Regions from separate parts of the Tropicimonas omnivorans genome, predicted to be linked through region 2. Evidence: riboswitches for the same ligand, from Rfam matches in the RefSeq annotation. Region 2 holds a riboswitch; each other region holds the start of a gene.
What was found. Region 2 has a riboswitch for cobalamin ahead of RM543_RS11670 (TonB-dependent receptor plug domain-containing protein). Riboswitches for the same ligand answer to the same signal wherever they lie in the genome.

Region 1 (3,268 bases), on a different contig from region 2:
ATCTTCTCGTCCGCATTCTCGCGCTTGGTGTCGAGAAAGCGCAGGATGTCGGGGTGGTGGGCGTTGAGATAGACCGCCCCCGCCCCCTGCCGCGCGCCGAGCTGGTTGGCATAGGAAAAGCTGTCCTCGAGCAATTTCATCACCGGGATGACACCGGAGGACTGGTTCTCGATGCCCTTGATGGGCGCACCGTGCTCGCGGATATTGGTCAGCAGCAGGGCCACGCCGCCGCCGCGCTTGGACAGCTGCAGAGCCGAATTGATGGACCGGCCGATGGACTCCATGTTGTCCTCGATGCGCAGAAGGAAGCACGAGATCAGCTCCCCGCGCTGCGCCTTGCCGGCATTGAGGAAGGTCGGCGTTGCCGGCTGGAACCGGCCCGCGACGATCTCCTCCATCAGGCGCATCGCCAGCGTCTCGTCCCCGCGCGCGAGCGCCAGGGCGACCATGCAGACGCGATCCTCGTAGCGCTCGAGGTAGCGCTTCCCGTCATTCGTCTTGAGCGTGTAGGACGTGTAGTACTTGAACGCGCCGAGGAAGGTCGGGAAGCGGAACTTCTTGGCGAAGGCTGCATCCCAGATCTTGTGCACGAACGCCCTGTCATAGGCATCGAGCACACTCGTGTCGTAGTAGCCCTTCTCGACGAGGTAGCCGAGCTTCTCTTCCAGCGAGTGGAAGAACACCGTGTTCTGGTTCACGTGCTCGAGAAAATAGGCGCGCGCCGCCTGGCGGTCCGCCTCGAACCGGATGTGCCCCTTGTCGTCATAGAGGTTCAGCATCGCGTTGAGCGCGTGATAATCCATCCCCTGGATCTCGGGGCTGGCGCTCACGCCGCGGTCGAGGGTTTCTGCGTCCATAATCTTTCAAGTCCCTGTCTCACCCGCGCGATGTCCCCGTTCGTGCCGGCCAGTTCGAACCGGTAGAGGCAGGGCACCCCGCATTTTGCCGCGATGATGTCGCCCGCGAGGGCGAAGGTTTCACCGAAATTGCGGTTGCCGCCCGCGATGACCCCGAGAAGGTGCCCGCGAGTGTCGGCGTCGTTCAGAAACCGGATCACCGGCTTCGGGACGGCTCCGCGACCTTCGCCATCGGCATAGGTCGGCGTCACCAGCACGTAAGGCGCCGTCATGCGCGGCGGTGCACCCGGCCCGATCCGCTCCGCCGGCACTCCGAGCCGTTCGACGAAGCGCGCGGTGTTGCCGGAGGCGGAGGAGTAGAACGCCAGGCGCAAGACGCGTCAGCCCAGGCGGCCGATCATGTCCGGGCGGAAGCCGGACCAATGCTCTTCTCCGGCCACCACGACGGGAGCCTGACGATATCCCAGTTCGGTGACACGGGCGAGCGCGCTGTCGTCGAGGGTCAGATCGACGACCTCGTAGGTGATGCCCTTTGCATCGAGGCTGCGGGTCGTGGCGGTACACTGCACGCAGGCGGGTTTGGAATAGACGGTGATGGTCATGCGGCTCGGTCCCTTAGATCTTCCGTGTCTCGTGGCGAGGATCGAAGGCACGAAAGGAGCCGATGCGACCCTGCGGCCGATATCGTCCGAACGACGCCTCCGGGCCCACCGCCCGTGTCGTGTTTCCGCTCTGGCAGGTCTCCTGACTCGACGGCTCGAATGCCTTCCCCCACCTTCCCGGCACATAGAGCCAGTGGATCGCCGGGGGTCGGCTCGCCGCTTACAGTTGCGGGGGCAGCGCCGGATTTCCACCAGTCTTCCCTCTTCACCGGCAACGAGTCGCCGGAACCAAAGCACGGATATCTTGGGATAGCCGGAGGGGCTGCGTCAATATGTAGATTTATGAACCCGCGCCTTTCGCTTCGTCAGGTTCCGATCACCATCGGCGCGGCGAGGCGTTTCAGCAGGGCGATGACGCTCAGCGGCGTGATCCGGCCGGTGCGAGGATTATCGTCCGAGGGAATGCCCTCGATGGTCATCGTCATGGTCGCGCTGTCCGACACGAGCCGGATCGTGTGGGTGTTGCGCTCCACCGTCGGATCCGCCCAGACCTCCAGCATCGTGCGCGCCGTGCCGATCCCCGCAAGACCGAGCGCGACGGCAACGTTGAGATTCGCCGGAAAGCCCGCGATCGCATCCTCGGCGGGGCCCGCGTAGCACAGGACCGGCTCCGTGACGGCGTCCAGGTCCAAGCCCATGGCCTCGATCGCCGGTGCGCCCTTGAGACCGGCGGGCGGTTTCCGCGTCGAGATCGTCACGCTCTCGACCGTGCCCTCTGCCGCTGCCCTCACCGCATCGAGCCCCGCGAGCGCGCCCGACGGGACCAGGATCCGCCCGCCCGTCCGCGCCGCGATCTCCTCGAGATGCGGATTGGCCAGAAGCGCGCCGGCGCTCACGACGACGACGATCCGGCCAGCCTCCAGCGCCGGGCGGGCGATCGTCTCCAACAAATGTCCCGGGCAGCATTCGACGACCACGTCGGCCCCGTCCTGCAGCTCCTCGAGAGGCTTGACCGGGTAGACCTTGCGGAAGCCACCCGACATGCGCGCCTCGGCGCGCGCCCGGTCGGACGCGGACACGGCCACCAGCTCGAGCCCGTCGATCCCCCGGTCGAGCGCCTCGGCGACGGCCCGGCCGACAGCGCCGAACCCGCCGAGGGCGACCTTCAATATCCTTCGCTCCATGGTGCCTTACCTCATCCAGTCTCCTCTTCTTATGATCACGGCCGACCCCGGGGGACAAACCCGTTCCGCCTCGCGCGGGAAGAATGGCGCTCGTTACCCGCGCCGTCCGCGCGCAGACGGGCCGCCGGCTCCTCCGCGCGCCCGGCCCGATCAAGAGCTGCCCGAACGCAAGCAGAGACAGGCTATGCAGATTTCCTTAACTCTCCCTGAACGCCTTCGCGAAATAATCGGCGAGCGGCTTTGTCAGGAAGGCGATCGGCGTGCGATCGGCCGTGCGGATGAACGTTTCGACCGGCATGCCCGGCAACATCGCCACCCCCTCCGGCAGGCGGCCGACCTCGCCGCCCAAAAGCACGATCTCGGCGCGGTAGTAATGCGCGCCCGTCGTCTTGTCCTCGAGCGAATCCGCGGAGAGCTTGGCAACCTGGCCGTAGAGTTCCGGCGTGGTGCGCTGATCGAGGGCGGAGAAGCGCAGGGACACCTCCTGGCCAACATGGACGTCGTCCACGTGAAACGGCTCGACCCGCGCGGCGATCACCAGCGGACGGTCCTGCGGAACGATATGGAGCACCGGCTCCGCGGCCCGGATCACCGCGCGCCTGGCGAATACCTGCATGTCGTGGAC
Region 2 (3,268 bases):
CCGCGGCGGTCGCTCTCGCCGTCCTCGTTGCGGTAATCGGGACCGCCCGGCGTGAACTGATAGATGATCTCGTTCTCGAGAACTTCGCGGAAATAGGTCACGTCCACACTGCCGCGCCCGCCGAGGACCGGAACCTCGATTCCGGCATCCCAGGAGCGGTTCGTCTCCGGCTCGAGATCGGGATTTCCGGTGCTGAACTGGGTATCGTAGAGTTCGATATAGGACGGATTGACCACGCCGCGCCCGGCGGAGGCGTGAAAGCGAAGGCCGCTATCCATCTGGTAGGACGCCGCGATGGTGTAGGTCCGCTCATCCTCGAACGGATCGTTCTCGCTGTAGCGAACGCCCGCCTGCAGATCGAGTGCGCCGATAGCGCCGCGATATTCGAGGGCGATGGAATCCGAGGACCGGTCGTAGTCGGGATCGGTGGAGGAGCTGTCCTCCTGCTGCTCCAGCAGTAGATTGAGTTGGTGATCCGTGGTGGCGACGGAGCGCCCGTCCAGCCCGAAGCTCAGGATGTATTCGGCGGACGTCGTCTCGGTCTTGGCGGGTGCCGCGTCGTTCTGGGCCCGCTCGTTCTGGGTGTTCTTCCAGGAGAGGCGGTGGGTCAGGCGACCGTCCAGCATCTCGTACTCCGCCCAGATGCCGGCGGTCTGTTCCTCGACATGGGTCTCGTCATCCGAGTTGACGACGTAGCCGTCCGCGGTGGAAGCCGTGAAGTCCGTGGCGTCGTACCCGAAATCCTCCTCGGCGATGCGGCCGGTGGCGCCGATCGTCAGCCCGGGCAGGATTTCGTAATCGCCCTTGGCGACGACGGAGCGGCGTTCGGTGCCGTCGCGTTCCTCGTCCTCGCCGGAGAGGTCGACGCCCTCGTCCTCGCGGTCGGTGAAGGAGAGGGACATGCCGCCCCTGTCATCCCGGAAGGAGACGTAGCCGGAGGAATTGTAGCCCCCGGCGCCGACCTCGAGCGAGCCGCCATATTGCGTGCCGGTGGATCCGGTACGGGTGATGATGTTGACGACCCCGGAGGAGGCATTGGAGCCGTAGAAGACCGATTGCGGCCCGCGCAGGACCTCGATGCGCTCGATGTTCCGCGCCGAAAGGCCGGACAGGTAGTATTCGCCGTCGCCCGCCGCGGCTTCGATCCCGTCGATCAGCACCAGCGTGTGGTTCGCCTCGCCGCCCCGGATCCGGATCTGGGAGAGGTTCGTGGAGGTGCCGTTGACGGAGAGGCCGGGCAGGGCGGTCAGCGCCTCCTGCACGGTGGCGATGCCGCGGGTCTCGAGTTCCTCGCCGGTGACGATGCTGGCGGCGCGGGCATAGTCCCCGAAGCGCAGCGGCGTGAGACCGCCGGAGACGAAGATCGTGTCGAGGTCGAAGGCGTCCGTGGCCAGCACCTCCTGTGCATGAAGGGCGATCGGCGTGAGGGCCGTTGTGGCGACGAGGCCGGCGGACAGTAAGGACGCGCGCATCGGCGGGGCTCCCGTGATGCGCCCCGGGACAGTCCCGGGGCGCGAGCTGCGGTTGTGCCGGACGGGGAAGGGACAGGACCACGCCACGGGCAACGACGAAGTCACCGCTGACGGAAGTCTTTTCCGTAGCCCGACGCGCGCCCCGCGGCCGAACAGGGTGATCACCTCGGCAGGTCTCCTGGCTTGCGGGTCGCAGCTTCGCCGGGCCTTCCCGCGCGAGGATCGCGCAGTGACATGTTCCGACGTCGCTCACCGCCTACAGTTGCGGGGGCAGCCGCGGCATCGACCCCGTTCCCGAAGCCTGACCGCGTTCCCTATTCACCGCGCATGTGGCGCGGACCGAAGCCTGATCGGCGTAGCTTTCACCGCACGTTCCGGCAAGCGATTCCGTGCGGCCGTGCTCGCTCGCGGCAAAATCGCCACGGCGCACAATGCGAGGTTGAAGGCCCGGCGATCACCGCCGCATCGGGCGAGAGGATCCGGGGTGCAGCCCCGAAGAAACCGTCCCTTGGATCAGGACTGGACGCTTCGCGGCCCTTGGAGATGCGACAGGGCGCCGGGGACCCGGGGCCTGTCGCAGCGATCAGGTCAGTTCGGAATGAGGACATGTCCTTCGAAGAGGCGTCGCGCGGTCCGGATGACGGCGCCGTGGACGGCGTGTGGCGTTCCATCACGGTCCTCGATCTCGGCATCGACCTCGAGAAGACCCGACGGATGCCCGATGCGCAGGCTGGCCTCCCTCTGCCGCGCGATGCGGGCGGGGAGGCTTCCGGGCAGTCGGGCCGCGACGCCGAGGCAGAGCCCGCCGGTGAGCGGCACCGCGCGGTGCGGATTGCCTATGGAGATCATGCGCACACCGATGTCGAACGCGTCCGCTGGCATCGTCCGGCCGGAGAGGAGCGTATAGTCCGTGGGTGCGAAGACCATCGCGACCTTGGGGATCGACGGGATGCCGCCGGCCGCCTCTGGCGTGGCGGCGATGCCCATGGCGACGGACGCGGCCCGGCGGATGCCCTCCATCGCCGTCATGAAGTCTTCATCCGCCTCGAGCGCCTCGGGATGCTCGGTTCCGGTCTTGCCGACGGCGGCGGGCTCGAGAAAGACGCATGGATTTGCCGCGTCCACCATGGACACGGTTACCCTGCCGATGCCCGGCACGTCGAGGACGCTCTCGGCCTCACCGTTCGCCGGCTGGAGGTGCCCGGTTCCGGCGCCGCCCGGATCGAGGAATTCCAGCCGGATCGGCGCGGCTGTCCCGGAAACGCCATCGATCGCCTGCCCGCCGGACACCGCGGCGGTCCCGTCCCTGACCTCGAAGCGGGAGACGATGATCTTCCCGGTGTTGGTGTTGTGGATGCGAACGGCGGCTTCGCGGTCTGCGCCTTGGGTCATTCCCTCGTCAAAGGCGAATGGCCCCATCGCGGAGGACATGTTGCCGCAATTGCCGCTGGCATCGACAATCTCGTCCGCGACTCCGATCTGGTAGAAGCTGTAATCGACATCGGCGTCGGGGCGGCTCGGCGGGCCGACGACGCAGACCTTGGAGAGCGATGAGATGCCGCCGCCCATGCCGTCGAGCTGGCGCTTGTTGGGATCGGGGGATCCCATCGCGGCGAGGAAGATCGCCGGCCAGCGGGACTCGTCGTTCGGCAGGTCCCCGCGCCGGAAGACCAGCGCGTTGGACGTGCCGCCGCGCATGAAGGTGCAGGGGATGCGGGTATAGCTCATGAAGCCCTCCTTGGCCGCCCGGACCGGCGGCGGAGTGTGACGCGGCGGGGCCGCGAGGGATCGTCACG
Region 3 (3,268 bases), 170 kb from region 2:
TGGTGTCGTCGTGGCTGGCAAGCACCGCGCCATAGCGCCGGGCCTCCGCCACCGCGCCGGCCTCGTGGACCGCGCCGAAGCGAGCCTGCAGCGCCTTGAGCTCGGCCACGTGCTTCTCGAATGCCGCGTCGTCCATGCCGCGCTTCTTGGTGACATAGGCCCTGAGCGCCCCGAGGTCGCGGAACTGCCGCTGCCCCGGCGTGTGGTCCATCAGGCTGACGATCCCGACCCGGTCCGAGGGACCGAACTCCGCCATCTCCTCCAGCAGCGTTTCGGAGCAGATCTCCGCCCGGAGATGGAGGAAATGGCTGATCTTGAAATGACCGGCGGCGCGGAGGCTCGTCATATCGTTTGCGAGCGTTCTCGCATAGGCGCCGTATCCGCCCGTTCCGCCGTGGATCGATCCGACGCGCAGCGCATCGAACACGGTCGTGATCCCGGTCGAAGCGAGTTCCGCATCATGGGCCAGAAGGGCAGGGACGTGCGGCCAGTCGACCTCCGGGCGCGGCTCGATATGGCGCTCGAGGTTGTCTGTGTGCAACTCCACCAGCCCCGGCAGGATCATGTCCCCGGCGCAATCGATCGCGCCCGCAGGCACGCCGCCGCCCTCCGCGATCTCGGCGATCTGCCCGCCTTCGATCACGATGCGCCCCGGAAGGACGCGGTCCGGCAGGACGAGCCGGGCATTGGCAAGGTGGACGTCGTTTGGCATGCGGTGCTCGTCTCGTGGTGCCGGATCGGGATCGGCAGGGGGAGGGGGAAGCGTCATGTCATACACTCGGGTCGCGGTCTACTATCTGCCGCCGGGCGGCGATCTGGCCAGATTCGGAGCAAGCTGGCTGGGATGGGACGTCGCGCAGGGCTGTCCGGCGCCGCAGCCCGCCATCGCTGGACTGGCCGAGGTCACTGAAGCGCCGCGGAAGTACGGATTTCACGGCACGCTCAAACCACCCTTCAGGCTTGCGGAGGGGTTGGACATCGCAGCTCTCGAGGAGGCCGTGGAGAGCGTCGCCCGGACTGGTGCGCCGGCGCGGGCAGACGGGCTCGCGCTCACAACCCTCGGGGGCTTTCTGGCGTTCACTCCGGTCGGGGATGCGGCTGCCATCGAACGGCTCGCCGCGTCGTGCGTGACCGAGCTCGACGCATTCCGGGCGCCGGCCGGACCGAACGAGATCGCGCGGCGCCGAGGCGCCGGGCTCACCTCCCGTCAGGACGCGCTCCTGACGCGCTGGGGGTACCCGTATGTCATGGAGGAGTTCCACTTCCACCTCACCCTGACCGGGCGCCTGCCAAAGGACAAGGCGGAGGGCTGGTATCGGGAGGCCCGCGCACGCCTCCCCGAGTTGCCGGTGCCGTTCGTGATGGAGGACGTGGCGCTGGCCGGCGAGCGGCCGGACGGGAGATTCGAGTTGATCCGGCGCTTCCCCCTCACCGGCTGACGCGCCGGAGCGCGCGTTCCCGGGCTGCCCGGATTTGCGGCATTGCGCAGAACGTTCAATCCGTTCCGGGGGAGTCTCCCCGAGGCAGACGGATACCCGGCGCGGCCCGAGCCCGACCGGATGCCATGCACGTCTTGCGCGAGGACACGCCGTCGTCCCCTGCTGGGCGCTTTCAGGAGGGCCCAAGTCGTTTTCGAGCGCTGAGGCGCGATTCGGGGGTGCTAGACAGGACCTGCAAGGTGCCGCTGGAGACAGAGGAGAATTGGGAAGCCGGTGAGAGGCCGGCACTGCCCCCGCAACGGTAAGGAAGCGATGGGCATGGCGACGGAGCCACTGGGGCGAGCAGCCCCGGGAAGGAGCCATGCCGGGCCGCCGGGCCACGCTTCAAGTCCGGAAACCAGCCTTGCGAGAACGTCAGCCGCGGGAGGCGGTGCAGACGCCGGAAGAGTCGCACGGGAAGCGGCATCTGACGGTCTGCCCGCCCTCCGAATTCACTAATCGCCGCGGGGTGCGGCAGGGGAACACCATGCACCACGACCTCACGCAGCTTCTGGCCACGCACAGACCGGGCTACGCGCTGGAGCGACCCTTCTACACCGCCGCCGATATCTACGAGGCCGATCTCGAGGCGATCTGGTACCGCGACTGGCTGTTCGCCATACCCGCCTGCGAGCTCGAGAAGACCGGCTCCTACGTCACGCACACCGTCGGTGCCTACAAGGTGATCCTCGTTCGCGGGGCGGACGGGACGATCCGCGCCTTCCACAATTCCTGCCGTCACCGCGGCTCGATCATCTGCAAGGCCGCGAAGGGCCATGTGCCGAAACTGGTCTGCCCGTATCACCAGTGGACCTACGAGCTCGACGGCTCGCTGCTCTGGGCGCGGGACATGGGGCCGGACTTCGATCCCTCCGCCCATGGCCTGAAGCCTGTCCATTGTCGGGAGCTGGCCGGCCTGATCTATATCTGCCTGGCCGACGAGGCGCCCGATTTCGACACCTTCGCGGACCTCGTGCGCCCCTACCTCGCCGCGCACGATCTGTCCGACGCCAAGGTCGCCCACGAATCCTCGATCATCGAGAACGGCAACTGGAAGCTCGTCTGGGAGAACAACCGCGAGTGCTATCATTGCGGCGGCAACCATCCCGCGCTCTGCCGCACGTTTCCCGACGATCCGGCCGTCACCGGCGTCGAGGACGGCAAGACGCCGCCGCATCTGGCGGCCCATTTCGATCGGCTCGAAGGGGCCGGGATCCCCGCCCGGTTCCAGATCGACCCAAGCGGCCAGTACCGGATCGCTCGGATGCCGCTGAAGGCCGGCGCCAAAAGCTACACGATGGACGGGGGCCTCGCGGTCACGAAGCGGCTGGGGCGCGTGCCGTTCGACGATGCTGGCGCCCTCATGCAGTTCCACTACCCCACGACCTGGAACCACTTCCTGCCGGATCACTCCATCGTCTTCCGCATGACCCCCGTCAGCCCGACCGAAACCGAGGTCACGACGAAGTGGCTGGTGCACAAGGATGCCGTGGAGGGGCGCGATTATGACCTGAAGCGCCTGACCGAGGTCTGGATCGCCACCAACGACGAGGATCGGCGGGTCGTCGAGGACAACCAGCAGGGCATCAACTCTCCGGCCTACACGCCCGGGCCCTATTCGCAGTTCCAGGAATCCGGCGTGCTGCAATTTGTCGACTGGTATTGCCGCAGCCTGTCGGAGCGCCTGCCGGCGCCCTCCCGGATGGCGGCGGAATAACGGCGATGAACGATCTGTCCTCCCTCCCGAAGCGTGCCGTCTGGTCAGATGCCGAGCCGCTCGAATGCGTCTC

Region 1: linked by a shared signal. The riboswitch ahead of nrdH (glutaredoxin-like protein NrdH) and the one ahead of RM543_RS11670 (TonB-dependent receptor plug domain-containing protein) in region 2 are both predicted to bind cobalamin.
Region 3: linked by a shared signal. The riboswitch ahead of RM543_RS10835 (aromatic ring-hydroxylating oxygenase subunit alpha) and the one ahead of RM543_RS11670 (TonB-dependent receptor plug domain-containing protein) in region 2 are both predicted to bind cobalamin.

Annotation. Positions count from the first base shown of each region.
Region 1 is NZ_JAVRHL010000004.1:261,576-264,843, reverse strand. It holds gene nrdE (class 1b ribonucleoside-diphosphate reductase subunit alpha) at 1-857, opposite strand, end outside; gene nrdI (class Ib ribonucleoside-diphosphate reductase assembly flavoprotein NrdI) at 827-1,231, opposite strand; gene nrdH (glutaredoxin-like protein NrdH) at 1,238-1,459, opposite strand; cobalamin riboswitch at 1,575-1,767, opposite strand; gene RM543_RS17095 (aspartate dehydrogenase) at 1,825-2,628, opposite strand; gene RM543_RS17090 (HlyD family type I secretion periplasmic adaptor subunit) at 2,840-3,268, opposite strand, start outside.
Region 2 is NZ_JAVRHL010000003.1:227,141-230,408, forward strand. It holds gene RM543_RS11670 (TonB-dependent receptor plug domain-containing protein) at 1-1,472, opposite strand, end outside; cobalamin riboswitch at 1,624-1,831, opposite strand; gene RM543_RS11675 (2-methylaconitate cis-trans isomerase PrpF family protein) at 2,061-3,200, opposite strand.
Region 3 is NZ_JAVRHL010000003.1:57,576-60,843, forward strand. It holds gene RM543_RS10825 (alpha-D-ribose 1-methylphosphonate 5-triphosphate diphosphatase) at 1-712, opposite strand, end outside; gene RM543_RS10830 (DUF1045 domain-containing protein) at 768-1,439, shown strand; cobalamin riboswitch at 1,660-1,859, shown strand; gene RM543_RS10835 (aromatic ring-hydroxylating oxygenase subunit alpha) at 1,966-3,195, shown strand; gene RM543_RS10840 (FAD-binding oxidoreductase) at 3,201-3,268, shown strand, end outside.